One region of the Sporolactobacillus sp. PKPK-6 genome, then DNA from elsewhere that is predicted to be linked to it. Evidence: a T-box and tRNA genes for the amino acid it is inferred to sense, from the RefSeq annotation. Region 1 holds a T-box; the other holds one or more tRNA genes.

Region 1 (15,722 bases):
TTTTTCTTATATAGTATTTTTTTTTTACGAGCGCCGAGGTACGTAAATACATAGATTCATAGATTAATGCATAAAATGAACATGAGAAGATATGAGGCACAAAAAATCTGCTCGATCCGAATAAAATCTTCCAATAATGTCCATAATGTTGTCAAATCAAACAGAGGAGATGGAGCCTCATGGAAATTGTCAGTGATATCTGGGTAAATTGGTTTGAGGGTGAAGAGAACAGCTATAATGTATGCGAATTTTTCGAATGGCGTAAACATGATTTTATAGAGCTTCTCGACCAGATTCCTCTGATTAAAGTAGAAAAACCACTCCTTGACTACATTGAAAACGACTTGCAGGATCTTCCCCAAGAATTGTTGAAAGATGTTCGGAATCGAAGCGTGATCTGTAAAAACAATCAACGAGAGATTATTGAATATTGCTTTATCGCAACCGATGGAGAACGCTGTATTGTCGCCGATACCTTGGGCTATTCGATTCCTGTGCGAAAGAGTCGAATGATCCCAAGACAAGAGAGTCTGATCCTGCAGAAGGGAGCAAAAATGGATATCGACCACTATCCGCTTCCTGCCGGATGTTTTCGCAAAAAAGAATATCATATGCTCTCACTTAATCCTGAGTGTATGATGGGCTTAACAAGAAAAGAAAGACAGCTGAAGCAGCTGCTGTTTATGGCGCTTGATCAGCTCTATTCATCTGGGAATGTCGAAGAAATGCGCTATTGGTATACAGAGTGGTATCCGACTAAATATAGTGAAAGCCGCCGAATGACCTTTGATGAGGCATGGCAAGGATTGATTTTAGGAATGAAAAAGGGTTGGTCGGACAAGCATAGTGATCTTTGCGAACGGATGATCAAGGGTCAATCCTATTTCGAAAAGCTGTGGGAGTTAGAACAGGGCACGAAAGTTCAATGAGAGAAAGCTGAATAATAAGACAGACCAGGCAGAATGTTGCTGCTTGGTCTTTTTTTGCTTTATATCAAATCAGAATATCTAATTAAACTTTTTATTAATTAAATGCTCGCTTTGCTTATTGTCGTGTTATTTTTGATAAACTATAAGTAAGTTCAACTTGTGATGAGGGACGCAAAGCATTGTCCTTCTGCGAAACATACTTTATGAACTGCTTAAATTTTACTATATTAAAAAAAGGTGTGCTTATGAATCATCCTGGAGTTACATTAAGATACATCCGAAAATCAAAAAAAATGACGCTGTCGGAACTTGCACAAGGAGAAGTATCGGTTGCCTTTCTCTCTCGCTTTGAACGTGGCGACTGTGACATATCATTTACACATCTTCTTAATTTGCTTAACAAATTGAATGTGTCAATGGACGAGTTTCTCTATGTAAATAACGACTATGAAGTTACTCATTTTCAGAAATTCTTTGATGACTTGAAGGGCTACGTAATGGAAGATAATCTGCATATGCTTCAAGTCCTTCGTGATCGTACAAATAGAAAGTATTTAATAGAAGGAAAAAATTATTATCTGCATTTTTCTATCGTGGCCGAGCTGTATATACGGCGAATTTCCAAGAAAAAGCCGGATCCGAAGATGGTAAAAATTCTGAGTGAATACTTTTCTAATGTGGATGTCTGGGGATACTATGAACTTGTGATTTATACAAATTCGATGTTCAGTTTTCCGGTCGATCAAATGGTTGCACTGTCGCGCATGGCTTATGAGAAAAGTATGGATTATAATCCGCTAGGAAGAGGGGACGTCAAGAAACAAAAAATATTATTAAACACCATTGTGGCACTATTAGAAAACAATAGGCTGCCTGAAGCGAACACATTTCTAATTCTATTGGACGAATCATTGGATAAAGAAAAAGATTCATACATGAAAATTAAGCTTATGTTTTTAAAAGGAATTTACGCGATTAAGTTAGGAAATCGCCAGCGCGGAGAAAAAATAGCTTTACAAGCCATCCAAATTTTTACTGAGCTGGATAGTGCATCACAAGCCAGTACTCATGCCAAATATCTTCAGGACGTTTTGGATTCTACTATATTAAAAAATGATTAAACCTGAAACTAAACTTTTATGAATAAAAAAACAGCCGCCGAGCACATGTAATCGCTCGAGAGCTGTTTTTTGTTCCTTGTCTTAATGCTTGTTTCGTCGTCCGATTCCGAGGGCCTTCTCGGCTTTGCTTAAAGTTTTACTTGCAATAGCGTAGGCTTTTTCTGCACCCTCATCGAGGATTTCATCGAGTTCGGAAGACTCGATCAGATGATTGAATCGTTCCTGAATCGGATTCAATACTTTAACGACCGCTTCGGCAACATCGGTTTTAAATTCCCCATAGCCCTTTCCTTGATAGGAAGCGACCAGATCGTCAACGGATCGGCCTGAGCAGAGAGAGAAAATATCCAGCAGGTTGGAGACTCCCGGTTTAGCATCCCGGTCGTAGTGGATGGATGCTTCATCATCTGTAGTCGCCGATTTGATTTTTTTGATGATATCCTTTTCACTGTCTAGTGTAAAAATGGTTGCCTTGCGGTTCGCATCCGATTTGCTCATTTTCTTTTTTGGTTCAGCGAGTGACATGATTCGCGCACCAACCGGAGGAATGTAAGGTTCCGGAATCGTAAACGTTTCGCCGTATTTGTTGTTGAACCGTTCAGCAAGATCACGTGTCAATTCCATGTGCTGTTTCTGATCAGCACCAACAGGAACAAGATCTGTCTGATAGAGCAGAATATCTGCTGCCATCAGAGGCGGATAGGTGAGAAGACCTGCTGGAATTGCTTTTTTTCCTTGAGATTTGTCTTTGAATTGAGTCATACGTTCCAGTTCGCCCATGTAGCTAGTACATTGCATGATCCAGCCAAGCTGCGCGTGGCAAGGAACTTCCGATTGGATAAAAAGAATGGATTGTTTTGGATCAATTCCCATGGCCAAATAAAGCGCCGCTAGATTATGGATGTTTGTTTGGATCTCCCTCGGATCTTGAGGTACCGTAATGGCATGTTCATCGACAATACAATAGATACATTCATTGCCTTCTTGCAGTGTAACGAAATTGCGCATGGCACCAAGATAATTCCCAAGGGTCGGAATGGACGTCGGCTGAACGCCGGAAAATATTTTTGCCAAAATAAGTCACCTTCCTGATTTTATTATTTTTCTTTTAGACAATATAAAAAGGCCTATCCATCCACAAGGGACGAATAGACCGCGGTACCACCCTAATTTTTCTGCTGTGCAGAAACATCTTTCATCTGATTCTGTTCGAGAATCATTACCGTTGTAACGTACGGAAACGTCTATGCCTACTGACGGATTGAATCCCGAGGTTCGGATTGAAGCTCAGAAGTCCATTCCCAAGCAGTCCGACACTTGGTTTCCATCATACCCAAGCTCTCTAAAGACTTTCTGCAGGTACTCTTCTTCTTCATTGCTTTACTATAAGTCTGTTCAATATTGACATAATTATATATAAAACGCTAATTAAAATCAAATCTATTTAATCATAAGGACCAAGAAAGAAAAATGGAAAGAAGAAACAAAAAAAGACTGTCGAGGAGAAGCGGCCAAATAATGAATGATCTCTTTCCGTCCCGATGTCTATATTCCGCCATTGGAGCTTCAGTGTCCTCTTCCTGAAACGTCTTTTTGCGTGTTGCACGTACAAAACGTTTGAAACTATAAACGACACCGTCAAAAAAACCGCCTTGGACAATAAAAACAATGAGACCAAAGTTGAAAAATAGCAAACTGATAACGGACAAGTGATTAATAAAAGCCAAGTATGAGAGAGAAGAAAAAATTAATTGTGAAAATAGTGTTAAAACGAATTCAATAACCAAGATTAGTAAAATAAGGAAAAAACGTTTTGACTTAAAAATATTCATTGAAGCACCTCTATTATTTAGCAAAATAAGTCGCCTGTTTTGTAATCATTGTTAGAAATTATAACATAACGGCAAAAAAAAATAAGCGGAAAAATGTTGTAGCATCAATATATTCTACATTTTCTGCATCATTAAGCGGCCGAATTTTTAAAAAAAAGAATGCAAAAAAAAAAAAGAACTTGTATAATAGCATTTGTAGGTTTAAGCGGTTCTCTTTATTCGTTGTAATATGGAGGATTAAACCTAAACAAAGATAGCAAATTTAGGGGAGGTTATTACTTTTATGAAGAAGGCAAAATGGTCACTTGTGCTCTCTTTTATCATGGCATTGAGCCTTGTGCTTTCCGCTTGCGGAAGTTCAAGCAGCAGTGACAATGGCAAAAGCGGTGCGTCGAAGCTAGCAGCAAAACAGGAATTGAAGTTTGCGATTACAGCAGACATTCCTACACTCGATCCTAACCTTGCAACGGATACTACGTCATCAAACGCAATTGAAATGACAGAATCCGGTTTGACAAGAATGCATGATAACAAGTTTGAATGGGATCTTGCAAAGGGTGCGCCTAAAGTAAGCTCTGACAAGAAGGTTTATACATTTACCCTTCGTGATCAGAAATGGTCCGATGGCAAACCTGTAACTGCACAAGATTTCGTTTATGGCTGGCAGCGTCAGAACGATCCGGCAGCTAAACCTGCTTACAACTTCTTGTTCGCATCTGTAGGAATTAAGAATGCAGCAAAAATTGAAGATCCTAAAGACCCATTATATGGCAAGTACAAACAACTAGGTATCAAAGCTCTCGATGACAAGACAGTTCAAGTAACTTTGGAACAAGCAGCTCCACCGTTCTTCTACAGCATCTTGTCACAACCTCAATTCTTGCCTCAACGTGAAGACTTCGTTAAGAAGCAGGGGAAAAACTATGCGACTTCAGCTGACACCCTTCTATACAACGGACCATTTACACTTTCCGATTGGCAAAAAGGTACAGGCTGGACCTACAAGAAAAATAAAGATTACTGGAATGCAAAAGCTACGAAACTCAGCAGTGTTAATTTTAAAGTTGTAAAAGAACAAGCAACTGCAATTAACTTGTACAAGACTGGTGCAATTGATGAAGTAGGACTCTCTGCTGAATTCGTTGATCAATTCAAGAAAACATATCCAAAAGAAATCAAATCTGGTGTTGATGCCGGTACTTACTACCTGTATATCAACGAAAAGACAAATAAGAATTTGAAGAACCTGAACCTTCGTAAGGCGTTGAACGCGGCTATTGATCGTGATGGCTTGGTTAAATCAATTCTGAATAATGGTTCAGTTGCATCTAACTTTGTTGTACCGAAGAATTTCGTTGCAGGTCCGGATGGCAAAGATTTCCGTTCAGCTGATCCAGATGGTTTCCCTGCAGGATCAACTTCCGAAGCAAAAACCTACTGGAATAAAGCAAAGAAAGAACTTGGCATTAAGACACTGAAATTGAACTTCTTGAGCCAAGACGGCAGTTCAACACAGCAACTCAACCAGTATGTTGCGAACCAAATCAAGAAGAATCTTCCTGGTGTTGACGTTACAATTAATGCTCAACCATGGGCTAACTATCTGAAATTGAATAATGAATTTAAATATGATATTGCTTTCAGCGGTTGGTTCCCAGATTATCAAGATCCGATGACTTATCTTGATATGTGGACAACTGGCAACCCTATGAATACAATTGGTTGGTCGAATAAGAAGTTTGACAGCCTGATCAATGATGCTCAAACGAATACAGCTGATGCTCAAAAACGTTGGGAAAATCTTGTTTCAGCTGAAAAACTGATGATGTCTGAATATCCAATTGTTCCGCTTTATCAATCTGGTCATACATGGGCAGAAAAATCTTATGTTAAAGGTCTTTCATTCCCATCTTATGGTCCACAAGTTGACTTTGCACGAGCTTATATCTTAAAACACTAATTAAAAAAAGTTTGAAAGATATGTGAGGCATTTTGAAGGAGAGTATATGTCGGTCCTGGCATATGCTCTCCTTTCCATTAATTTATAATTTCTTTAATTATTTAACACACCAAAATCACTGATTGTTGAATGTTAGGAACTATAATATAGATACTAATTTAAGGAGGTTCTATTCGGTGGGTCGATATATTTTAAAACGGGTTGGCTATATGCTCGTTACCTTTTATGTAGTTATTACACTGACCTTTCTGTCTATGAAAATGCTGCCTGGTACACCTTTTAAGTTTGCCAACCGTCTAACACCGGAACAATTAAATCAGCTTAAACATTACTATGGCCTGGATCAGCCGATTCCCGTTCAATACCTTCACTATTTGTGGAATATGCTTCACGGTGACTTGGGTGGATCCTTTCAATATGGTATGCAGCCGGTGACTGAATTTCTTCTTCAACGCTTCCCGATATCGATGGAGCTTGGTATCGAATCGATGATTTTTGGCACAGTATTAGGCATCGTTCTTGGTATTATTTCTGGTATCTATCGTGGTAAATTTCTTGATTGGGGAACCGTTACACTGACCGTTCTTTTTATTTCGATACCGTCATTTATTTTTGCGGCAATTCTTCAGTATTTCTTTTCCGTTAAGATTCAGCTTTTTCCGGTTATCGGTTGGGATTCACCGATGACTCATGTATTACCGGTCATCTCTATTGGTGTAGGTGTCATGGCATCAATTGCTCGGTTTATGCGTACAGAAATGGTTGAAGTGCTGAATCAGGACTATATTGTAACGGCACAGGCAAAGGGTTTAAGCACAGTAGCGGTTATTTATAAACATGCCATTCGTAATGCAATGATTCCAATCGTCACAGTGATTGGGCCGATGACAGCGGCTGTGGTAACAGGATCACTCGTTATTGAGAATATTTTTGCGATCCCTGGCATTGGATCACAATTTATTGATGCCATTGTCACCAATGATTATCCGATGATTATGGGGACGACTGAACTGTATGCCGCATTATTTATTGTGACTATTTTAATTGTTGATATTCTATATGGTGTGATTGACCCAAGAATTCGTGTTTCTGGAGGGAAGTCATCATGACAACAACTGAAGCGTCAGTAACAAAGGACCTTTTTGGACCCGTTGAAGCGGACAACTCGGAAAGTGAAAAAATTTCCGGTGAAAGTATCAGTGCCTGGAAGGACGCAGTTCGCCGTTTTGTTACGAATAAAGGTGCGATGGCTTCAATGATCATTATTGCTTTGATTGTTATATTGGCTATTATTGGTCCTCATTTCTTTGGATATGGTACTGATGATCAGGACGTTTCACGTGCAAACTTGCCACCCAAAATCGGTGCATTGACGTGGATTCCTGCGTTTAGCGGTCAAGAAGGCGGCGTAGATATTTACAAAGAAAAACATATTACCACGAACTATTGGTTTGGTACGGATCAGCTTGGACGTGATTTGTGGACAAGAACATGGAATGGTACTCAAATTTCTCTAATCATTGCATTGATTGCAACACTTGCCGACGTGCTCATTGGCGTAGTCTACGGTGGAGTTTCCGGATACTTTGGGGGCATGGTTGATAATGTTCTGCAACGTATTTTGGAAATTATTGCCGGTATTCCAAGCCTTGTATGGATCATTTTGCTTATTTTGATTATGCAGCCAGGTCTGTTTGCAATCACTGTGGCAATTTTGGCGACAAGCTGGCTATCAATGGCGCGTATTGTTCGCGGCGAAATGCTGAAACTGAAAAATCAGGAATTTGTCCTTGCTTCACGAACACTAGGTGCAAGTGATGGACGAATCATATTTAAGCATTTAATTCCAAATTCAATTGGAATGATCATCATTAATACAATGTTCTCAGTTCCGAGTGCAATCTTTTTTGAGGCATTCCTGAGCTTTATCGGATTAGGGATTCGTTCGCCGCAGTCATCGCTTGGTTCGTTAATTAATGATGGATATCAAATGCTTCAGATTCATCCTTATCAGACCCTATATCCTGGTATCATCATTTCGCTCCTGTTGATTTGTTTCAATATTATGGGAGACGGGCTTCGTGACGCATTTGATCCGAAGCTGCGTCGATAAAGGCAGGAGGTATTCATTATGAGTCATTTATTGGAAATCAATAATTTGAGTGTGAAATTTCATATATTTGGTGGAACAGTACAAGCTGTCCGCGGTATCAGTTTGAATTTAAATAAAGGGGAGACCCTGGCGATTGTTGGCGAATCCGGTTCCGGAAAATCGGTGACATCGAAAGCAATTATGGGACTGATTCCGAGTCCTCCAGGTGAAATTGCGACCGGGGATATTCTGTTTGAAGGCAATGATCTTGTTAAATATTCCAAGAAGCAGCTGCAGAAAATCCGTGGTAAGGAAATTTCAATGATTTTTCAGGATCCGATGACCGCCTTGAATCCAACGATGAAGATCGGCAAACAAATTATGGAAGGTTTGATTAAGCATCAAGGAATGACGAAGCATGATGCAAAAAAACGTGCAATTGAACTGCTGCAATTGGTAGGTATACCAAATCCGGAAAAACGTGTGGATGAATATCCACACCAATTTTCAGGCGGGATGAGACAGCGTGTTGTTATTGCCATTGCATTAGCTTGCAATCCGAAAATTCTTATCGCAGACGAACCAACAACGGCACTTGATGTGACGATTCAAGCACAGATTCTTGATCTTATGCGTGATTTGCAGAAGAAAACAGGAACAGCAATTATTTTAATTACCCATGATTTAGGTGTAGTGGCCAATTTGGCACAACGTGTTGCTGTAATGTATGGAGGAAAGATTGTAGAGACTGGTACCTTGGATGAAATATTTTATAATCCAAAGCATCCGTATACATGGGGACTGTTGTCTTCTATGCCAAAATTGCATGCCAAAACCGATAAATTATTGGCGATTCCAGGGACTCCTCCAGATCTGAGTAATCCGCCAAAGGGTTGCCCATTTGCTCCAAGATGTCCTTATGCGATGAAAGTATGCACGGATCATATGCCTGAGTACACAGAAATGTCGAGCACGCAAAGGACAGCTTGTTGGCTGCTTGATGAGCGGGCACCAAAGGTGGAACCGCCTGCAACAATTGGTGTAGGAGGATCAAATAATGACTGAACAAAGAGAGAAATTGCTTCAAGTTAAAAATTTGAAGAAATATTTCACTATTTCGCGTCAAGATATCTTAAAAGCGGTTGATGAGATTAGTTTTGATGTCTACAAAGGTGAGACCCTTGGGCTGGTTGGCGAATCAGGTTGCGGCAAGTCCACGACCGGAAGAACGATTATTCGTCTTTACGAGCCTACTGACGGCAAAGTGGTGTTTGACAACCATGATATAAGCGGCAAACTCTCTGCAAAAACAAGAAAGGAGTTAAGAAGACGCATGCAAATGATCTTTCAGGATCCGTATGCATCGCTTAACCCGAGAATGATGGTTAAAGACATCATTGCAGAAGGAATTGATATTCACCATTTAGCCAAATCACCAAAAGAACGCATGGAACGTGTTTATGAAATGCTGGAAACAGTCGGCTTGAATCGTGAACATGCTAATCGTTATCCGCATGAATTCAGCGGTGGTCAAAGGCAGCGTATTGGAATTGCAAGAGCACTTGCTGTTGATCCGGATTTTATTATTGCCGATGAACCGATTTCAGCGCTTGATGTGTCCATTCAGGCTCAGGTTGTCAATCTGTTGCAGGAATTGCAGGAAAAACAAGGCTTAACCTTCTTGTTTATCGCACATGATCTATCAATGGTAAAGCATATAAGTGATCGAGTCGGTGTGATGTATCTCGGAAATATGGCCGAGCTTGCGAGCAGCGATGAAGTGTACGAACATCCTCTTCACCCATACACTCAATCGCTTCTGTCGGCAATTCCGGTTGCTGATCCTAATATTGAACGTTCACGTGAACGGATTATATTGGAAGGTGACGTGCCAAGTCCAATTGATCCGCCCAGCGGTTGCCGTTTCAGGACGCGTTGCCCATTTGCAATGGATGTGTGCGCGAAAGTAAGACCAAAATGGCATGAGGTAGAAAAAGATCACTGGGTGGCTTGCCATCTTCATGACGAGGAAATGAAAACTGAAAAAGCTTAAAAAAATAACCCTTGCGCCTATTTATATCGGCGCAGGGTTATTTTTTTTTGTAGATACTATAGAGCTGCACAAAATAGCTGATGACAGTGATGAGCAGTAAAATAGTGATGATTGGCATAGTCAATACATGATAAAAATGATACAAAAGAATGGTCAAAACGAGCAAAAGGGTAAGAATGACTGTGATTAATCGCGCCATGACATCAACTCCTTTAGGGTAGGGTATATTTTTGAATACTTTTTGTTTTTCTCACGTATAGTATAAGAGAAAGAGGATTCAGTTGGCCATCTTCATTACAAATGTGGTTGCGATGCGCTGTTCTGTTAATACTGATGTCCAAGCTTATCACATGCATATGTGAATCTCAAGTTGTGCAAGATACATTTTCTGGACAGGTGCAAACGGAGACAAGTCGAAAAATTACCTTGACAAGCAGGCATACCGGGTTGAGAATAAAAAGAGACAGGTACACTTCTGCGTGAGTCACGGGAATAAAACTTTGTATAAATGGTTTAAGGAGGCGATTATCGGTGAAACCGAAGGAAGTAAGGCGGAGGCGCAAAAATTCAATCAGAAAATGGTTGAAGGAGACATTAGGACAGTTGCAACCTAAGTCACAAGATGCACCGTCATCAAACTTAAAATTGCCGGCGTAATGTAGTGGAACTATCCACATAGATATATTGAACAATGAGTGAGGACTTCTTGCATTTTGGGGAGTCCTTTTTGCATGGAAAATGTTTAAATAACTTCAGTGTTTCTAAAAAAGTCAAATAATTTGTAATTAGTACCTTTACATAAGACCAGGTAACATGTAGAATGATTTTTACAACTTAGTGGAAAAATAAAGAGAAAAAGTCAGATTGTTAAAATTCTGAAAAAAGAATAAATAGAATTCATTAAGTTGTGTTATTAAGGATATACAGAAGGAGATTTTAAGGATGAGGCGTTTGCTTAGCACGTTATTCAGAAGAAAGCCGATGGATTATACGATTCATCAGGCGAGCGGCAAGAGCGGGCTGCAGAAAGCAATGGGAGCTTTTGATTTGACCATGCTTGGTGTTGGAGCGGTGATCGGTACCGGAATCTTTGTTATGACAGGTATTGTTGCTGCGAACAATGCAGGGCCAGCTATTATTTTATCTTTTGTTTTATCAGGAATCGCATGTGCATTCGCAGCTTTGTGCTATGCGGAATTCGCTTCGATGATTCCGGCTTCAGGCAGTGCATATACGTACAGCTATACAGTTTTCGGTGAATTGTTCGCATGGATTCTTGGATGGGACTTAATCCTTGAGTACGGCCTTGCCTGCTCAGTTGTGGCTAGTGGATGGTCTGCTTACTTTCAAGAATTGCTGAAGGGATTCGGATTTCACTTGCCTACCGTAATAAGTGCCGCGTTTGATCCTGGTAAAGGAACTTACGTTGACGTGATGGCAACGGTGATTGTGCTTCTGTTATCGGCAATCCTGCTCAGCGGGGTTAAGGAATCAAGCCGAATTAACGATATCATGGTACTTATAAAAATAGGTGTCGTTGTGCTTTTCGTCGTTGTCGGTGCATTCTATGTGCAGCCATCTAATTGGACGCCATTTATGCCTTACGGTTTTGGCGGCGTTGTACAAGGTGCAGCAACAGCTTTTCTGGCCTACATCGGCTTCGACGCAGTGTCTTCGGCTTCTGAGGAAGTACGGAATCCGCAGCGTGATATGCCGATCGGTATTCTGTCGTCACTTGCCGTTTGTATGGTTCTGTACATTGCTGTCTCGATCGTGTTGACAGGAATGGTTCCTTACACCAAATTAAATGTAGGCGATCCTGTTGCATTTGCTCTTCGCTTTGTTCATCAGGACTGGGTAGCAGGATTTGTTTCTCTGGGGGCTATTCTTGGTATTACTACGGTACTTTTTGTGATGATGTATGGACAGACTCGGCTGTTTTTTGCAATTAGTCGAGATGGTCTGCTGCCAAAATCAATTGCAAAGTTATCAAAAAAATCCAAGACGCCTGTATTCAGTATTCTCCTGACTTGGATTATGGCAACGATTTTTTCAGCACTTGTTCCGCTCGATGAATTGGCGCAGCTTGTAAATATTGGTACACTCTTCGCTTTTATCGTTGTTTCGATCGGTGTGGTCATACTGCGTGTGAAACGACCAGACATCAAACGGAACTTTAAGGTGCCGTTTGTTTATGTGATTCCATTCCTTGCCGTTCTTTCATGCGGGTTTCTGATGGTCAATTTATCAGGAGAGACATGGATTCGTTTCTTAATTTGGTTTGGCATTGGCCTTGTGATCTATTTACTTTTCGGTTTCAAACACAGTGAACTTGGCAAGTTGCAGAAACAGCAAAATCAGTAATAGGATTTTTAAGTGAAAATATATTTTCTTGGAAAAGAAGGCTATACTTCTTTTCCTTTTTTTATGCTATCTAAAGTTCAGTGTTGTTCGTTAATGAGCTTGTAATTCGTTTGTAATGTTTCGTAATGAGAATGAGCGGGAATAATGAAAATAATCTTATTGTCGAAAAAAGGTGAAAGAAGGCGCATATAATGATGAAATATGAAATTATTTTCACATAAAAAAGGGTATAAAATTTATAAGAATTATTATATAATAAAAGAAGCCTTAGAGAATAGAACGTTTCTATTATCCAAAGGAGGGCGAATTATGGTTACATTATATACATCACCAAGTTGTACATCGTGCAGAAAGGCAAAAGCTTGGCTGAAGGAACATGATATACCTTTTAGAGAACGAAACATTTTCTCCGAACCGTTATCGATTGAAGAAATTAAAGATATTTTGCGCATGACCGAGAATGGGACGGATGAAATTATCTCGACACGGTCAAAAGCATTTCAAGAATTGAATATTCAGTTGGAAACAATGTCGATCCAGCAGCTTTTTGAATTGATTAAAGATAATCCAGGGTTGTTGCGGAGACCGATTATGCTTGATGACAAGCGGCTGCAGGTTGGCTATAATGATGATGAAATTCGTCGTTTTCTTCCGAGAAAAGTACGTACATTCCAGCTTCAGGAAGCTCAGCGCTTGGTTAACTAAAGAAATGAGCAACAAACGGATGCCCTTGGGCATCCGTTTGTTGCCTGTTGAGAACGGCTGCTCGTTAACGTGTAGCCGTTCTCATTTGAATAAAGGTACTTTAGATATTATAATTTACCGGCGACTCGAGCTGATGAAAAAAAATTGGTCAGCCAACCGACAATAATTAATGTGCTAATAAGGATGGCTGGGAAAAAATGGGCAAAATGCTGAGAATTTTCAAACAGCCATTGCATTTTCGGTTCGCTCATAATCATTTCCGATGCAGTATAGCCAAGAACTCCGCCACCGGCATAGATCAAGATCGGGAAGTGCTCTAAAGCGATGAGAATCAGCTTACTCCCCCATACAATGATGGGAACAGAGAAGATAAGGCCGATTGCAATATAGCCGATATGGCCCTTTGAAGCACCAGCTATGGCAAGCATGTTGTCAAAACCCATGACGACGTCTGCGAATACAATGGTTTGGACAGCAGCAAACATGGACGTGCCTGCACGAACATTATGTTTTTCTTCTTTATTTGTCATCAGGCGAACGGCAATGACAATTAAGAAAATGCCTCCTGCAAGCATCAGAAACGGAATGTTGAGTAAAGACACAACGATCGCCGTCAGGCAGATCCGCACAATGACGGCAAGCCCGGTACCGAGAAAAATGGCTTCGTTCCGCTGCTTTTCTGCGAGTCGGCGGCAAGCAAGTGCAATAACGACCGCGTTGTCTCCGCCCAAAATAATATCTATAAAAATTATTTTTAGAATGAAAAACAGGGTATTGAGATCAAAAGACATGCGTTGATAGCTCCTTTCCTCTGCCTCCGTTCAAACTTATGCGGACTTGTCCCGAATCATTCCGCTAATCTGTTTGACAGACATTTGCCGTTCTATTGTTTTCTTTGCATAAATAATTTACACGATCAATAAAATGAAACAATTAAACTTATTTTGCTTGCTGAGAAGGCAAGTGCGGAATGTTTGGAATAAGGATTACTTTTTATTTCAATAGTGAACGTTTTATCATACAATAGAGGTACAGGATAGATATTGTCCATTGGCGGTTGGTCACTCCCATAACTAGTGATGAAGAAGGGAGAGATAGCGTTGAAAATCGAGCGAATTAACGAAAACACACTGAAATTCTACATCAGTTATTTGGATATTGAAGACCTTGGCTTTGACCGTGAGGAAATTTGGTATAATCGTGATCGCAGTGAAGAGCTCTTTTGGCAAATGATGGATGAGGCACATAGTCAAGAATCGTTCTCACTTGAAGGGCCGCTTTGGATTCAGGTTCAAGCGCTTGAGAAGGGCATGGAGATTATTGTAACTCGTGCTCAAATTTCGAAGGACGGTGCGAATCTCCAGTTGCCGATCTCAGAAAATAAGCATTTGGATATTCCAATTAATGATCACGAGGACCAGGACCCAGATCAATCGGACATGTCCGAAGATGATACTATGAAGGACGGCGAAGAACAGGACGATGAAACTGAGGAAGATTCACAGCCGATTTCTTTCATTATCGAATTCGATGATCTTGAGAACTTGATTTCGCTGAGCCATGCTTTTGAGACGCATGAGAATATGGATACCGTATTATATGCGTACAAAGGTTATTATTATTTAAACATCACATTCGATGATGAATTAACGGATGATTGTCAAGATGATGCCTTAAGCAAAATGCTCGAATTTGGTCTTGACACAAGTATGACGCATTATGTTCTTATGGAATATGGTAAGGAATTAATATCAGACCATGCCTTACAGACAATAAAATCTCATTTTCCTTTACTTTCATAAGTCTACTAAGCACCTACAAGAGATGATCTGAAAAGCTTGCCGATTGGCAAGCTTTTTGTTTTTTCCAGAGAGGCTGTTGAACTGCCTGTTCGTATGAGGATTGTGCGGGGATTTTCTTACACATGAGAAGGAATGACAGTCTACACTGTCGAAATCATAAAAATAGAAGGAACAGGTGGTGATTTTGTGCTCATCGCATCAACGAAAAATGCTGAACGAATTTCACTGATTGCCCGAGTATGGCCTCGTGAAACGCTGCTGCAGATGGGGAAAATCCATGGGTTTTATTGCCCTGTTTGCCAAGCACCGGTGCATCTGAAAACGGGCACAAAACGATGTTGGCATTTTGCACATCAGCCACATCATGCGTGTTTTGTCGACAGTGAACCGGAAACGTCCGCACATTTGTCAGGTAAAGAAGATCTTTTTCATTGGTGTGACGATGCGGGTCGATCGCCGCAATTGGAACATTACCTGCCCGAGCTCAGGCAGAGACCGGATTTATATTTGCCGGGAATTGAACCTGCTGTAATTGAGTATCAATGCAGCATGATCCCTGAAGAGGTGTTTGCCTCGCGTTCAATGGGATACCTCGATGCATATATCACACCGATATGGGTCATCGGCATTAATCACTATCATCGACAATGGGAGAGGATTCGTCTATCTGGTTTTACCTCCATGGCAATCCGCCAATCAAGGGTCTCTCCCGAAACACATCCGTTTTCTTCTCGTTACTATGTTTGGTTTTATGATCCGTCTACAAAGGTTATCCGCTGCGTTCATGGCCTTTCTCCACTTTCGAAGACACATTTTATTTCCCAGGAAAAGAGCGTTACGCTCTCAGTATGCAAACCTTATCAG
Region 2 (15,722 bases), on a different contig from region 1:
TAAACGATGAATGCTAGGTGTTAGGGGGTCCAACCCTTAGTGCTGAAGTTAACACATTAAGCATTCCGCCTGGGGAGTACGACCGCAAGGTTGAAACTCAAAGGAATTGACGGGGGCCCGCACAAGCAGTGGAGCATGTGGTTTAATTCGAAGCAACGCGAAGAACCTTACCAGGTCTTGACATCCTCTGACAAGTCTAGAGATAGGCCGTTCCCCTTCGGGGGACAGAGTGACAGGTGGTGCATGGTTGTCGTCAGCTCGTGTCGTGAGATGTTGGGTTAAGTCCCGCAACGAGCGCAACCCTTGATCTTAGTTGCCAGCATTCAGTTGGGCACTCTAAGGTGACTGCCGGTGACAAACCGGAGGAAGGTGGGGATGACGTCAAATCATCATGCCCCTTATGATCTGGGCTACACACGTGCTACAATGGGTGGTACAAAGGGCAGCGAAACCGCGAGGTCGAGCTAATCCCATAAAGCCACCCCCAGTTCGGATTGCAGGCTGCAACTCGCCTGCATGAAGCCGGAATTGCTAGTAATCGCGGATCAGCATGCCGCGGTGAATCCGTTCCCGGGCCTTGTACACACCGCCCGTCACACCACGAGAGTTTGTAACACCCGAAGTCGGTGCGAGAACCTTTATGGACTCAGCCGCCGAAGGTGGGACAAATGATTGGGGTGAAGTCGTAACAAGGTAGCCGTATCGGAAGGTGCGGCTGGATCACCTCCTTTCTAAGGAAACGATCAATAGCGAAGCGCTTGGACTTTTGTTTGATTTTGAGGGATACATTCCTTCAGCATATTTTGGTGGGGGCCTATAGCTCAGCTGGTTAGAGCGCACGCCTGATAAGCGTGAGGTCGGTGGTTCGAGTCCACTTAGGCCCACCATTTATTGTGGGGCCTTAGCTCAGCTGGGAGAGCGCCTGCTTTGCACGCAGGAGGTCAGCGGTTCGATCCCGCTAGGCTCCACCATTATTATGTCAATTACGGCATTATGAACCTTGAAAACTGGATAACGAAAGCAACGAAAGAAAGTCAAGAAACATCCAAGACGATTGATGGATTATTCGTGATCTGTTGATCGTATGTGTGACGAATGAGGAGTAAGATTTTCATCGTCAGTGGTTAAGTTTTAAAGAGCGCACGGTGGATGCCTTGGCACTGGGAGCCGATGAAGGACGGAACGAACGCCGATACGCTTCGGGGAGCTGTAAGTAAGCTTTGATCCGAAGATTTCCGAATGGGGGAACCCCCTATCTTGAACAGATAGGATGCTCTGCTGAATCCATAGGCAGAGTAAGGCAGACCCGGGGAACTGAAACATCTCAGTACCCGGAGGAAGAGAAAGCAAATGCGATTTCCTGAGTAGTGGCGAGCGAAAGGGAAACAGCCCAAACCAAAGAGCTTGCTCTTTGGGGTTGTAGGACACTCCACATGGAGTCAGAAATGCACGTTTCAGGCGAACGACCTGGAAGGGTCGGCCAAAGAAGGCAAACGCCCTGTAGCCGACGGAACGTGCACTCCGGAGTGGATCCTGAGTACGGCGGGACACGAGAAACCCCGTCGGAATCCGGGAGGACCGTCTCCCAAGGCTAAATACTCCCCAGTGACCGATAGTGAACCAGTACCGTGAGGGAAAGGTGAAAAGCACCCCGGAAGGGGAGTGAAAGAGATCCTGAAACCGTGTGCTTACAAGTAGTTGGAGCCCCCTTCGGGGGGTGACAGCGTACCTTTTGTAGAATGGACCGGCGAGTGACGATTCTAAGCAAGGTTAAGCTGAAGAGGCGGAGCCGCAGCGAAAGCGAGTCTGAATAGGGCGTTTTAGTTTAGGGTTGTCGACCCGAAACCGTGTGATCTACCCATGTCCAGGGTGAAGTTCAGGTAACACTGAATGGAGGCCCGAACCCACGCATGTTGAAAAATGCGGGGATGAGGTGTGGGTAGGGGTGAAATGCCAATCGAACACGGAGATAGCTGGTTCTCCCCGAAATAGCTTTAGGGCTAGCCTCGGATGAGTGAGACTTGGAGGTAGAGCACTGATTGAATAAGGGGTCCCCACAGGATTACCGAGTTCAGTCAAACTCCGAATGCCAAGCCCTTACGTCCGGGAGTCAGACGGCGAGTGATAAGATCCGTCGTCGAAAGGGAAACAGCCCAGACCGCCGACTAAGGTCCCTAAGTTTGTGCTAAGTGGGAAAGGATGTGACGTTGCCCAGACAACCAGGATGTTGGCTCAGAAGCAGCCACCATTTAAAGAGTGCGTAATAGCTCACTGGTCGAGTGGCGTCGCGCCGAAAATGTAACGGGGCTAAGCACAGCACCGAAGTCGCGGATGACCGTAAGGTCATGGTAGGGGAGCGTTCCAAGGGCATTGAAGATGTGCCGTGAGGCATGTTGGAGCGTTTGGAAGTGAGAATGCCGGTATGAGTAACGAAAAGAGAAGTGAGAATCTTCTCCGTCGAAAGCCTAAGGGTTCCTGAGGAAGGTTCGTCCGCTCAGGGTTAGTCGGGGCCTAAGCCGAGGCCGAAAGGCGTAGGCGATGGACAACAGGTTGATATTCCTGTACCAGCGTTTCACGTTTGAGTGATGGGGGGACGCAGGAAGGTAAGGCGAGCGCACGGATGGAAGTGTGCGTTCAAGCCGCGAGGCCGGCAGCGAGGCAAATCCCGCTGCTATCCGCCAAACGGTGATGAGGAGGGAACTTAAGTACCGAAGCGCCTGATCCTACACTGCCAAGAAAAGCCTCTAGCGAGTGAAACGGTGCCCGTACCCAAACCGACACAGGTGGGCAAGAAGAGAATTCTAAGACGCTCGGGAGAACTCTCGTTAAGGAACTCGGCAAAATCACCCCGTAACTTCGGGAGAAGGGGTGCTCGTCGGACCTACGGGTCCGATGAGCCGCAGTGAAAAGATCCAAGCGACTGTTTACCAAAAACACAGGTTTCTGCTAAACCGTAAGGTGATGTATAGGGGCTGACACCTGCCCGGTGCTGGAAGGTTAAAAGGAGAGGTTATCCTTCGGGAGAAGCTTTGAATTGAAGCCCCAGTAAACGGCGGCCGTAACTATAACGGTCCTAAGGTAGCGAAATTCCTTGTCGGGTAAGTTCCGACCCGCACGAAAGGTGTAACGATTTGGATACTGTCTCAACGAGAGACCCGGTGAAATTATAGTACCTGTGAAGATGCAGGTTACCCGCGACAGGACGGAAAGACCCCATGGAGCTTTACTGCAGCTTGATATTGGATGTGGGTATCGTTTGTACAGGATAGGCAGGAGCCTTGGAAACCGGACCGCTAGGTTCGGTGGAGGCATCGGTGGGATACTGCCCTGACGATATCGACATTCTAACCCTGAACCGTGATCCGGTTCGGAGACAGTGTCAGGCGGGCAGTTTGACTGGGGCGGTCGCCTCCTAAAAGGTAACGGAGGCGCCCAAAGGTTCCCTCAGAATGGTTGGAAATCATTCGCAGAGTGTAAAGGCACAAGGGAGCTTGACTGCGAGACCTACAAGTCGAGCAGGGACGAAAGTCGGGCTTAGTGATCCGGTGGCACCGCATGGAAGGGCCATCGCTCAACGGATAAAAGCTACCCTGGGGATAACAGGCTTATCTCCCCCAAGAGTTCACATCGACGGGGAGGTTTGGCACCTCGATGTCGGCTCATCGCATCCTGGGGCTGAAGTAGGTCCCAAGGGTTGGGCTGTTCGCCCATTAAAGCGGTACGCGAGCTGGGTTCAGAACGTCGTGAGACAGTTCGGTCCCTATCCGTCGCGGGCGTAGGAAATTTGAGAAGAGCTGTCCTTAGTACGAGAGGACCGGGATGGACACACCGCTGGTGTACCAGTTGTTCCGCCAGGAGCATACGCTGGGTAGCTATGTGTGGACGGGATAAGTGCTGAAAGCATCTAAGCATGAAGCCCCCTTCAAGATGAGATTTCCCATGATTTTAAATCAGTAAGACCCCTTAGAGATGATGAGGTTGATAGGTCTGAAGTGGAAGCACCGTGAGGTGTGCAGCGGACAGATACTAATCGGTCGAGGGCTTAACCCAGAATACCTTGGATTCACTTGTTTTGTTTCGATTGCTTTCGTTACCGGTTTTGAAGGCTCATGCGAGCCGGAAGTCTGGCGGTCATAGCGAAGAGGTCACACCCGTTCCCATCCCGAACACGGTCGTTAAGCTCTTCTGTGCCGATGGTAATTGGGGGCTGTCCCCCTGTGAGAGTAGGTCACTGCCAGGCAATATATAATATTGATTGTGCTTCACGACATTTGTCGGTAGATCACTCCATAGTGTTTGTATCGTGGTGGAGCTAGATGATCTGAATGATAAGTTGTTGTGAAGCCTTTTTTGGAGAGCTGTCCGAGTGGCCGAAGGAGCACGATTGGAAATCGTGTAGACGGTTATTGAGCCGTCTCGAGGGTTCGAATCCCTCGCTCTCCGCTAAGGCACTGTCATAAGTGCATCATAGAAACCTCGAAAACGTTGATAAACAAGCGTTTTCGAGGTTTTTTGTTTTTTATAAACATTTAATGATAAGAAGGATAATTTAAAATCAATGGGTTCATAGAACTTACCATTTGATCAGTGTTTAGTAAGAATTCTCGCATAAATGGTTACATCTGCTTTTGTGTTTTTTTTATATTAACTAAAACTTGAAAGTTAAAAAAGCGCACCCATCCCTTGCCTGCTCTATGATTACTATGAATAATTTAGGTCAGGCCGCCGCTTTTGTCAGCTGTTTCTGGTAGCTGGTAGGTAGCTTCTCTAGAAAATTTTCGATGATGTGATGGACTGCTTGCTCAGAAAGAACATACTCGTCTTTGAAAACTTCTTGAAATAAGTCGATCAACTGCTGAAGCGTTTCGACGAAGGTCACATCCGAAAGCTCATCGACCATCAAATAAAACAACTCACCCAAAGTGCGATCGTCCACCTGTTCACGGTGCTGAACCGCAAGAAGGGAATAACTGATAGCGACCAGGGCGGTGTGCGCAAAAATCCCGTCATAAGACAAACCCTGGTATTTAGCGAGTCGAAGATAGTGCTTGCACATCTTGAAGTACACTTCAATGGACCAGCGTTTTCCATAAAGCTGGATGATTTCATCTTCAGAAAGTTGGATATCGGTTGACGCTAAGACCAGATACTCTTTGCGTTTACGACGGTTGCGGACGTATACGAGTTTCAGGGGTAAGACCTCTCCCTCAACAACCGCTTCTACAACGGTAGAAAGTAGGTAGCGTGAGCGTCCACGACGTTTTTTCTGAGCGTTGAAGATCGCTTTCACGTCCATCATTTGACCATTGAACCGGTAATAAACCTTTTTCGACCGTTTCACCATAGCGACGGTATGAAGGCCAAGTTGACGCAGCTGCTGAAACATTTTAGGACTAGAGAACCAAGAATCAAACAAAACATAGGATGCTCGGACGCCATGCCTCAGGGCAGAAGAAAGCAGTTCTCGAACCACATCAGGCGCTTTACGCTGGGCCTGAAGCTTCCGCTTTCCAGAATGGGTGCGAGCATCAGCTTTTGTACCGCATACCTGATTCTGACCCGAAAGCAAGGAAAAGGTGACCGGCAAAAAAGTGTTGCCGTCACTCCAGCCTAGTTGAAGAAACCGAAAGCCGCGCACATGCCGATGGTTGGCGTGGTCGAATTGAAACGCCGCCAGCTCCACGCGTTTCGCATGGGCGCGTTCATACATGGAATCATCCACAATGAACACAGGCTTCCGTGCCGAATCCGTCAAGGGTTTAATGAACTGAATGATCCGGCAACAGAGCAGAATCAGAAACTTTTGCCAGTTAATCTTGCCGTTGTTGAGCAGGTTGCGAAAGGTCTTATCCGAGAAGTTCAGCTGATTTTGATGCTTCAAATAATCGCGATACGCTGACTTGTTTGAAAAGACCGTGCTAATGAGATAACAGAACAGTACCCGGAAGGGGACCCCCTTTGCCTTTGTGGCGTTTGAGGCTCTCGCAAGTTGACTCAAACGAAATCGTGTAAAAAATTCCTGGACTGAAGAAGAAATTCCAAGAGATGGATGGTCATTTCGTGATATACTTTTCATGGCATGAACACTCCTCGGTTAATTGGGATTCGACACTTCAATTATACCGAGTTATCGGTGTTCTTGCTTTTATTTTTGTGCTAATCCTTTACAGGATAAGCTGTGAAGCCCATTTTTGATGTTTCAAGTTTTAGTATATTAATTTTATTATATAAGGAGTTAAACAATTCTGAGACAGCTTTTATGATGCCATCTGATGATCCAGATGATTATGATGTTCACTTGCGCTTTTTCACACCAACAAGCGAAGTTCCGATTTGCGGCCATGCTACAATAGATGACGATAAAAATCAACATGCGAAAAAGTAGTTGACAATACATAGATCTGTTCAATCTGTGTATGGTTTTCTTTTTTACGGTTTTTATGCTTTTTAGTGAATATAGGTTCACCAATTGGCTATTTGTACCGATACTAATGGCATAGACTATTTGTCCTTAATGCAGTATTATGTAGACCAAGTTCATAATAAACTTAAGGTAGAGCGAAAAAGAATAGTTGACGCGTGATTTTTAGTGAAATGAATAATTAAAATAATGACGCCCGGTTGACTTGAATACATACGAATGTAATGTTTTGGTGACTGTGAAAGAAGGTTAGTAAATGGAAACGTCAAATCTGCATTTTTTCTCACTCTTATTTATGATTGTTTGCATAATCAGTGTGCTATTAGGTACTTATGTGATTTTGAAAAATGCGAAGGATCAATTAAATCGTATTTTCTTTACTGTTTGTATGTGTTTGTGCATCTGGTCATTTGGATTTTCAATTTCTGTGATTGCACCGAGCAGTACAATCTGTTTGTTTTGGAGAAGATTTTCAGCCATTGGCTGGGGCACTTTTTACGGAGCGCTTTTGCACTTTTGTTTTATATTGACAGGAAATCAACGGATTCTTAAAAAAGTGTGGATGTATCCGGCACTTTATCTGCCTGCTGCGCTTACGGTTTATGTATTTGGTCTTTCGGCCCCCATGGCCGCTGCGCAGTATCAATTTATTAAGCGTGACGGTCTATGGGTGAATCTCGCAGTAAACAATGGCTGGGACTTTTTTTTCTATAGCTATTTCACGGTATTTTTAGTAGCGGGTCTATTGATGCTTTGGAACTGGAGAAAACATGCAACAACAAAAGATGAACAGCATCAGGCAAAGGTTATTTTTGGGGGATATGTTGTCGTTAGTATATTGGGCACATTTACCGACTTGATCAATAATTCATTTGACTTTCTGCCTGTGCCACAAATGGCGCCAATCCTCTTCATGCTCTTCATTGCGTCCATCTGTTACTGTATCAGGAAATACAGATTGATGAGTAATCCAACCATAGATGAAGCAGAAATGATTCTTAATGAAGAAAATCGCACAAAAATGTATGATCTGTCGTCGATGGTTCTTGTACTGTGCGGAATCGTCTATTTTGTCTGTCAATTTTTACTTTCAAAAAATGAAAGCTTTGTCTCGAGTTTTGAAACAGGATTGTTACTTATTGGATTAGGTGTTTCCCTATTCATTTGTAATAGACGACATACGAATCGAAGTGATATGGAAGCAATTTACACCATTATCGCTTCTTTAATTATACCCATATTCATCATAAAATTAGCAGGAAACACGAGTTCTGTAATCTTTGCAATCCCATTTGTAACAATTATTGGCTCATTGGTGTTCAATCAGCGAATGATGCTTACAGCAATATCCTTATCTTCTTTTCTCACGCAGATCTATGTGTGGATTTCAGCCCAAAGTTTGCATCTTACGTTGAGAAGTGATGTCTATATAAGCAGACTTACAATCTTAGCCGCGGGCGTTATCTTTGCCTTTTATGTGAATCGAATTTATATTCTCAGATTGAAGCAGAATTCGGAGCAGATGCGTGTGCAAAAATTCGCATCAAAGATCTCAGCAAACTTTGTGACGGTAAGTCGTCTTAATGTCGAAGAAAAGATGGATAATATCCTTAAAGCGATCGGAGAATTCTTTGATATTGATCATGTCTCGCTCAACCTAAGTGTAGCAGAATATAATTTTATGGATCCGGAAAACAGCTCTTTTTGGAATAAGAAAAATCCAAATCAGATTGTTCATGGTTTCGCGACCTATTCACAAGAATGGGTAAAACAATTTGGAGAAAACAGCATCATTCACATTTCGAATCGTGAAAAGCTGCCTCGCGAGGCTGAGGTTATTCGGCAAGAACTTGAAAAGAAAGGAATTCAATCCGTACTGTCTGTTCCCATTACCGTTCATAACGTTGCGATTGGACATTTAAAGCTGGAATCGACAAAAACAGCGAACGATTGGAACATTAACTGGATGAGTCTGCTTGAAATTGTAGCAAACATTTTTGCGGATGCGCTGGTCAAAGTAACTGCAGAGAAAAGGATTCATTTTATGGCCTATTTTGATGAACTCACAGGTCTTCCTAAACGCTTGTTATTTGGCGAGCGTGTAAAACGAGCAATGAGCCATGCAGAATCAACGGGCAACAAGATTGCGATCGTTTTCTTAGATCTAGATTCATTTAAAGATGTGAATGACACACTAGGACATGAAGCCGGAGATCTGCTGATTAAGAAGGTAACCGGCCAATTATCGCATTGCATCAGCCCGGCGGATACCGTTTCGCGATTTGGCGGTGATGAATTTCTGATCATGCTTAATCACATTTCAGAACCTGAAGAGGCAATCCGCACTATTGATAAAATCATGAAATTGTTTCACACATCATTCATGCTTCGTGAACAAGAAGTATTTGTTACAGCCAGTGCAGGTGTTGCTCTATATCCCGATGATGGAGATGATACCGAAACATTGGTTAAAAGCGCTGATACGGCTATGTATGAGGCGAAGAGCAAGGGGAAGAACCAATATGCTCTATGTACCAAAGAGATGAAAGACAGGCTGCAGATGAGGCTGAGATTAATGAGCAGTCTCTTTCATGCACTCCCAAGAAATGAATTGAGCATTGTCTATCAGCCCCAGGTTTGTCTAAAAACGGAACAGGTCGTTGGTGTTGAGGCACTGCTCAGATGGAAACATACGGAACTCGGGAACATATCGCCTGGTGTCTTCATCGAGCTGGCGGAACAGACCGGTTTAATTAACCCAATAGGCGAGTGGGTATTAAAATCGGCGTGCACTCAGCTGAAAAAATGGCTTGATAAAGGTATACCCGCTGTTCGTGTCGCTGTCAATTTATCAGTTGTTCAGCTTCGCAACCCGCTGCTTGTCAACCAGGTAAAAAAAGTACTTGATGAGACAGGCATTGATCCTGAGCTTCTTGAACTTGAAATAACTGAAAGTGCAACAACAAAGGATTTCGAGTACATCGTGCGTGTGCTTAACGATTTAAAAGCACTTGGCGTGTCGCTGTCAATTGACGATTTTGGAACAAAGTACTCCTCATTAGGACGTTTAAAAAAATTGCCTGTTGATCGTCTGAAGATGGATATGCAATTTATTCAAGATATTGGTTATAGTGCCAAGGGAACCGGCATTACCAAAGCAATTATCAATTTAGCGAAGTACTTAGACCTTCAGTTGATTGCTGAAGGTGTTGAAAACCAAGTTCAACTTGAGTTTCTAAGAACATGGAGCTGCGATTTAGTTCAGGGCTATTATTATTATCGTCCGTTATCTTCCAGTGACCTTGAGAAGGTTATGAACAGTGATTCCCATTCAGGCAACAAACTGCTTTGAGAGTACTGAGAGGGGCGTAGAAGGGCATCCATTGTGGGTGGGCTCTTTTTATGCAGCAGCATGATGAGATAATCAAGAGAGGGGCAGCAGTGCAGCATGATAAAAATGTGCTGCCTATTTGTTGTTGTATTAATTGGCATATATCGGTTATACTGGAATAGTTGATTTTTAAAAATTAATTATAAAAACACTTGCAATTTGGTATGAATGATGGTAACATTTTAAAAGTCGGCGGCAAGATGTTACGACAATTGCTTTTCTGGCCCGTTCGTCAAGTGGTTAAGACACCACCCTTTCACGGTGGGTTCATGGGTTCGAATCCCGTACGGGTCATTGTTTTACTTGATTTTTTATGAGCCATGTATTAGAATGTAATGGTGTTTTTAATGGCTTGTTCAAAATTATATGGAGGATTAGCTCAGCTGGGAGAGCGTCTGCCTTACAAGCAGAGGGTCATAGGTTCGAGCCCTATATCCTCCACCATATCATCGCGGGGTGGAGCAGTCTGGTAGCTCGTCGGGCTCATAACCCGAAGGTCGTAGGTTCAAATCCTGCCCCCGCAATTGTGGATCCGTGGTGTAGGGGTTAACATGCCTGCCTGTCACGCAGGAGATCGGCGGTTCAAATCCGCTCGGATCCGCCATTTTATTTTGTTTTTTTACAACATAGGCTGTTCACTTAATATTGTCAGCATTTGTTTTTTACATAATGGCTCGGTAGCTCAGTCGGTAGAGCAGAGGACTGAAAATCCTCGTGTCGGTGGTTCGATTCCGCCTCGAGCCACCATTTGTTCGTGCCGATCTAGCTCAATTGGTAGAGCAACTGACTTGTAATCAGTAGGTTGGGGGTTCAAGTCCTCTGATCGGCACCATTATATTTTATACAATAGATGCCAATATCTATTCCTTATATTTTATTTATTATTGTGGAGGGATAGCGAAGAGGCTAAACGCGACGGACTGTAAATCCGTTCCCTACGGGTTCGAAGGTTCGAATCCTTCTCCCTCCATTTACATATTATAGGGGTATAGTTTAAAGGTAGAACAGAGGTCTCCAAAACCTCCAGTGTGGGTTCAATTCCTACTACCCCTGTTTTTAATCATTATGGCGGTTATGGTGAAGTGGTTAACACACCGGATTGTGGTTCCGGCACGCGTGGGTTCGATCCCCACTAATCGCCCCATAAATTTTGGCCCATGGCCAAGCGGTAAGGCAACGGCTTTTGGTGCCGTGATGCGCTGGTTCGAATCCAGCTGGGCCAATTTAATGCGGAAGTAGTTCAGTGATAGAACATCACCTTGCCATGGTGGGGGTCGCGGGTTTGAATCCCGTCTTCCGCTCCATTATTATGGCGGCATAGCCAAGCGGTAAGGCACGGGTCTGCAAAACCCTTATCCCCGGTTCGATTCCGGGTGTCGCCTCCATTTACTTACTTTTACTGCCATTATTTTTTATTGTGCCGGTGTGGCGGAATTGGCAGACGCGCATGACTCAAAATCATGTTCCTTCGGGAGTGTCGGTTCGACCCCGACCACCGGTATCAGTGTTTTTGACGAAAAAGGCATCTCAGAAATTTCTGAGATGCCTTTTTGTTTCATTGAGAAACCAACTAAACTTCTTGTAAAAAGATTTCCAACTGCTCATTCCTTTTACCCCTGCTTGACCCTTAATTTTCGAACTTCAAGCCTCCATAAAATTCACGAAATTTCAGTTTAATTATGCGCTATATTGGGGCAGAAAACTCAATTTTTACATTTAGATTAAACTTGTGAATAGACCTTTCAAAATAAATGAATCGTGCTAAACTAAGCATTTGTGAGGCCATTTTAAAGGAAAATATTCCAGTTTAGGTTGATCTCAAGTAAAGATAGAAATGCTTAAGGGATGAAAGGTGATTGTTGATATGGTGTCAACTACTAAGCGGCGGATTACATGGGTAGATATAGCAAAGGCGCTGGGAATCATAGCGGTTGTATTCGGGCACGCCATTGATTCTGAGCGCGATATACGTTCTTTTGATCTCGTTTATGATGCCATTTATTGGTGGCATATGCCGCTCTTTTTTATTATCGGAGGATTCTTTTTAAAACCGCTTTCTCATAATTGGGAAGCGGTTCGTCACTTTTGGTCACGTCGCTGCAAACCATTAGTTGTTTCCTACTTCCTAATGGGAAGCATTTTAATTATGCTTAGCCATTTTGTCCGTAATCAGGACTGGTCGTACACCGCTTTCTATTTTGTCCGCCTGGTTTACGGTGGAAGGACGCTTAATAATTATTTAAGCATTTTTTGGTTCATTAATGTCTATATTCTCACACTGATCGTGGTTATCGTTTTGATCACTTGGGTGCGTCCTGTGGTCTTACAATGGATCATCAGTCTGACTCTGTTTGCCATTGGAACAGTTCATCAGCAACCAGAGTTCCTAGGACACCCTTATTTCCCATGGGATGTCCAAGTCGTATTAATTACCACCACATATATGCTGGCCGGCTATTACGGGTTCAAATTGCTTCAGACTATGTCTCATAAATATATAACCCTTTTGGCCATTGGTATCTTTTATTTATTTCTTATTCACGATCAATTCACCAAGAAAATCAATTTCACATTATATCTGAAATCGGATAATCTAAATCATACGGGGCTGGCGTTGATTACACCGCTCATTTTATGCTTAGGGATTATACTCATCTCGCAAATACTGAGTGAACTTAAATATTTTCATTGGCTTGTTCTCTGGGGGCGTCATACGGTGCTGATTATGTTTTGGCATCGAGCACTGTTTGACTTGCCGGAAATCATGGGGCTCCCTGACCACTGGCTGTTAAAATGTCTGATGGGCTTATTAATCCCTATTATAGTCATGCTGGTATGGAAACAATTTACGAACTTTCTGATGCACCATCGCCCAAGACAGTATGCGAGCAGCTGATCCGGATCGAGTGAAAACATATCAACTACTGTAAAAAGTCAGTGCTTTGCATCAGTCAAAGCGCTGACTTTTTTGCTGCAACGAGTTCCGAAGTATCTCTAGTTTACGGGTTCTTCAGTATCGACTTTTTTGTATGATCAACACCTAGCAAATGCCATATTTTTAGAAAGTGTCCTTCTATTGCTGCGCCTTCAATCTGTGTTATAGTTGCGGTAATTAGTCCTTTTTTTAATTTGATTCAGTCGAAATGACGAAAACGTCGCACGATAAATGAAGCGAACAGGTGTGTAGTGTAATCATGATTCAACTAACAGAAAAAATAATTAAAGACTATTTTTCCCCGACCATCTATCAACGCGGCTATAACTATTACCTTGAAGGACGTGTGGAAAGCCTCTATTATGACTCGAACACCGATTCTTGGGAAGCGGAAATTGAAGGGACAGAGCAATATGTGGTCGATGTGTGCTTTGAAGGGCGATCGCTTATCTATGACTGCGACTGTCCGGCCGCTGAGCAATTTTCAACCCCTTGTAAGCATGTGGCGGCTGTTCTTCTGGAAATAAAAGAAGAGCAAGAAGAGGGGATGCGCGTATCGGGATATCATATGATCGCTCGTCTCAACAAGGATTTAACGGGCCAATTAATCGATACGTTTTCGCGCGTTCAACAGAAAGAATATGATCGGCAGCATGCTGATCGGAAACAGGTGATGCAAACTGAATGGACGATTGGCCTTCATTCATCATGGATCACCTTGCAGATGAAGACCGGCACCAAAAGACTGTATGTTGTCAAGAATATCAGGGACTTTATCACTGCCGTACTTAACCAAGATTCGTATACATTTACGAAAAAGTTTTCATATAGTCCCTCGGAGCATGGGTACACGCCTGAAGATCAGGCGGTTATTGATATGCTTGGTCAGCAGATGAGCTATAGAAATTACAGGATGATGCAGAACGCGTATACCGGAAGTTACTCGGGTGCCGATGACCGTCAATTCATTATTCCTCCAATGCTGTTTCCGAAGCTCCTGGACAAACTCCAATCCTGCTCCATTAATTTTGATAATGGCTTGTTAGGCGGGAATCAGATCACTGTACATGAAAATGAACGTCCATTTGAACTTCGTTTGGATGAGCGTTCGCAAGGCGATTATGAGGTGGACCTGTCCGATCTGGACGATGCTGAGTATCTCGATCAATATGGTTATCTTTTAAAAAATGGAGAATTATATCATCTTTCTTCCGATCAACAAGGGTTGGTTGGCGAACTCTTCTCGATTGTCAGCCGCTCCGGAATCACTACGCTGCCGATTAGAAAAGATCAGATTGAATCGTTTCTTTCTCACGCGGCACCCGGTTTGAAGAAAATCAGCGAACTGAAGATTGCGGATACGGTTTCAGAGCGCATCGCATGGCATTCGCTGCATGCGAAACTGCTGGTTGATCGTGAAGATGACCAATTGACTGTTCAGCTTGAATACCATTATGGACATGCGGTCGTGAAGCCCTTCGAACAAGATGAAGGCGCCGGGGCGGATGATCAGATCTTTATTCGCGATGCGGAAAAAGAACAAGTGATTATGGATATTATTGACTCCTCTTCGCTAAAAATCAGCGGGAATCAGCTGTATGCCGAGGGAGAGGAAGCCATCTACGATTTTCTATACGAGGACCTCCCGCAACTGGAAAATGTTGCGGAAATTCTTCTGACCAGTTCAGTCAGAACGCTTTTGATGCCAGACCAAAAGACCCCGTTTGCGAAAATTGATATGGATGACAGCGAAAATTGGCTCGATGTCCACTTCCAGCTTGATGGGATTGAAGAAGATGAGATTCAGAACATCCTTCAATCACTTGTTGAAAAGAAACGCTACTATCGTCTCCCGAACGGCACCTTTGTCCCATTAGAGGATGAGACGTTCGCGTCCGTCAAACAGATGCTGGACGAACTGAACATATCAAGGAAAGAGCTTCAGGATAATCAACTGAACGTGCCGATTTATCGCGGCGGGCAAATTGACTCAATCCTCGGTGACCAGCATGCATCCGTTGGCTTTGGCAAGGGATTTCGACGCTTTTTGAACCGACTGAAAAACCCGGAACTGATTGAATTTGATTTGCCCGATTCGCTCCATGCCGATCTCAGAGACTATCAATATTACGGCTATCAATGGTTGAAAACACTGGGAAATTACGGACTTGGCGGCATTTTGGCCGATGAGATGGGGCTGGGCAAGACAGTACAAAGTGTTGCGTTTCTTTTATCGGAAAAAGAAACGAAGTCCGATGTTCAACCGGTATTGATTGTTACGCCGGCATCATTGATTTACAACTGGAAAAATGAACTGACAAAATTCGCACCTGACCTAAATGCTGTCGTTGCATCAGGGACAGTGCTGGAACGGCAGGCCTTGCTTCAGCAAGAGCAGAAACCTGATATCTGGATCACTTCATACCAAACGCTGCGGCAGGACATTGACACTTATGAGAATGAAAAATTCAGTACGCTGATCCTTGACGAAGCGCAGACAATCAAAAATTTCAATACGAAGACAGCCCAAGCCGTTCGCAAAATTAAGGCAAGGAACCGCTTCGCATTGAGCGGAACACCGATTGAGAATTCGATTGATGAGCTTTGGTCGATTTTCCAGACGCTTCTACCCGGATTCTTCCCGAAGCTTTCAGAGTTTAAAAAGATGGATCAGGAAAAAATTGCACGAATGATCCGGCCATTCCTGCTTCGCCGCGTGAAGAAGGATGTTTTATCGGAGCTTCCTGACAAAATCGAAACCATTCAAAGCTCCGAACTGACAAAGGATCAGAAGGGGCTTTATCTGGCCTACCTTGAAAAAATTCAGAAGGAAACAAAGGATTCCCTTGAAAAGGAAGGATTTCAGAAGAGCCGAATCAAGATCCTTGCCGGACTCACTCGGCTGCGGCAAATTTGCTGCCATCCTGCCCTCTTTGTGGAAGACTATCATGGAGAATCCGGCAAGCTGGAGCAGC

What was found. A T-box is a leader RNA that pairs with one kind of tRNA and senses whether it is charged. The one in region 1 lies ahead of trpS (tryptophan--tRNA ligase), so its partner is inferred to be a tRNA-Trp.
Region 2: it has a tRNA-Trp gene. The T-box ahead of trpS (tryptophan--tRNA ligase) is inferred to sense a tRNA for this amino acid. The anticodon was not compared.

What each region holds. Positions count from the first base shown of each region.
Region 1 is NZ_JBWXPA010000001.1:638,029-653,750, reverse strand. Features, by position in the region: gene AC1MBV_RS03180 (DUF3603 family protein) at 180-929, shown strand; gene AC1MBV_RS03175 (helix-turn-helix domain-containing protein) at 1,175-2,050, shown strand; gene trpS (tryptophan--tRNA ligase) at 2,132-3,124, opposite strand; T-box leader at 3,188-3,435, opposite strand; gene AC1MBV_RS03165 (DUF3899 domain-containing protein) at 3,499-3,882, opposite strand; gene AC1MBV_RS03160 (peptide ABC transporter substrate-binding protein) at 4,205-5,842, shown strand; gene AC1MBV_RS03155 (ABC transporter permease) at 6,019-6,951, shown strand; gene opp3C (oligopeptide ABC transporter permease) at 6,948-7,955, shown strand; gene AC1MBV_RS03145 (ABC transporter ATP-binding protein) at 7,974-8,999, shown strand; gene AC1MBV_RS03140 (ABC transporter ATP-binding protein) at 8,992-9,987, shown strand; gene AC1MBV_RS03135 (hypothetical protein) at 10,025-10,186, opposite strand; gene bcaP (branched-chain amino acid transporter BcaP) at 10,930-12,351, shown strand; gene spxA (transcriptional regulator SpxA) at 12,661-13,056, shown strand; gene AC1MBV_RS03120 (TerC family protein) at 13,164-13,847, opposite strand; gene mecA (adaptor protein MecA) at 14,157-14,858, shown strand; gene AC1MBV_RS03110 (competence protein CoiA) at 14,991-15,722, shown strand, end outside.
Region 2 is NZ_JBWXPA010000002.1:673,881-689,602, reverse strand. Features, by position in the region: rRNA gene AC1MBV_RS14155 (16S ribosomal RNA) at 1-731, shown strand, start outside; tRNA gene AC1MBV_RS14150 (tRNA-Ile) at 811-887, shown strand; tRNA gene AC1MBV_RS14145 (tRNA-Ala) at 896-971, shown strand; rRNA gene AC1MBV_RS14140 (23S ribosomal RNA) at 1,123-4,050, shown strand; rRNA gene rrf (5S ribosomal RNA) at 4,124-4,240, shown strand; tRNA gene AC1MBV_RS14130 (tRNA-Ser) at 4,353-4,443, shown strand; gene AC1MBV_RS14125 (IS4 family transposase) at 4,718-6,076, opposite strand; partial or broken gene AC1MBV_RS14120 (PhzF family phenazine biosynthesis protein) at 6,230-6,352, shown strand; gene AC1MBV_RS14115 (EAL domain-containing protein) at 6,678-9,773, shown strand; tRNA gene AC1MBV_RS14110 (tRNA-Glu) at 10,035-10,106, shown strand; tRNA gene AC1MBV_RS14105 (tRNA-Val) at 10,181-10,256, shown strand; tRNA gene AC1MBV_RS14100 (tRNA-Met) at 10,263-10,336, shown strand; tRNA gene AC1MBV_RS14095 (tRNA-Asp) at 10,341-10,416, shown strand; tRNA gene AC1MBV_RS14090 (tRNA-Phe) at 10,484-10,559, shown strand; tRNA gene AC1MBV_RS14085 (tRNA-Thr) at 10,569-10,644, shown strand; tRNA gene AC1MBV_RS14080 (tRNA-Tyr) at 10,701-10,782, shown strand; tRNA gene AC1MBV_RS14075 (tRNA-Trp) at 10,795-10,865, shown strand; tRNA gene AC1MBV_RS14070 (tRNA-His) at 10,881-10,956, shown strand; tRNA gene AC1MBV_RS14065 (tRNA-Gln) at 10,964-11,035, shown strand; tRNA gene AC1MBV_RS14060 (tRNA-Gly) at 11,042-11,116, shown strand; tRNA gene AC1MBV_RS14055 (tRNA-Cys) at 11,124-11,197, shown strand; tRNA gene AC1MBV_RS14050 (tRNA-Leu) at 11,232-11,313, shown strand; gene AC1MBV_RS14045 (acyltransferase family protein) at 11,677-12,708, shown strand; gene AC1MBV_RS14040 (DEAD/DEAH box helicase) at 13,007-15,722, shown strand, end outside.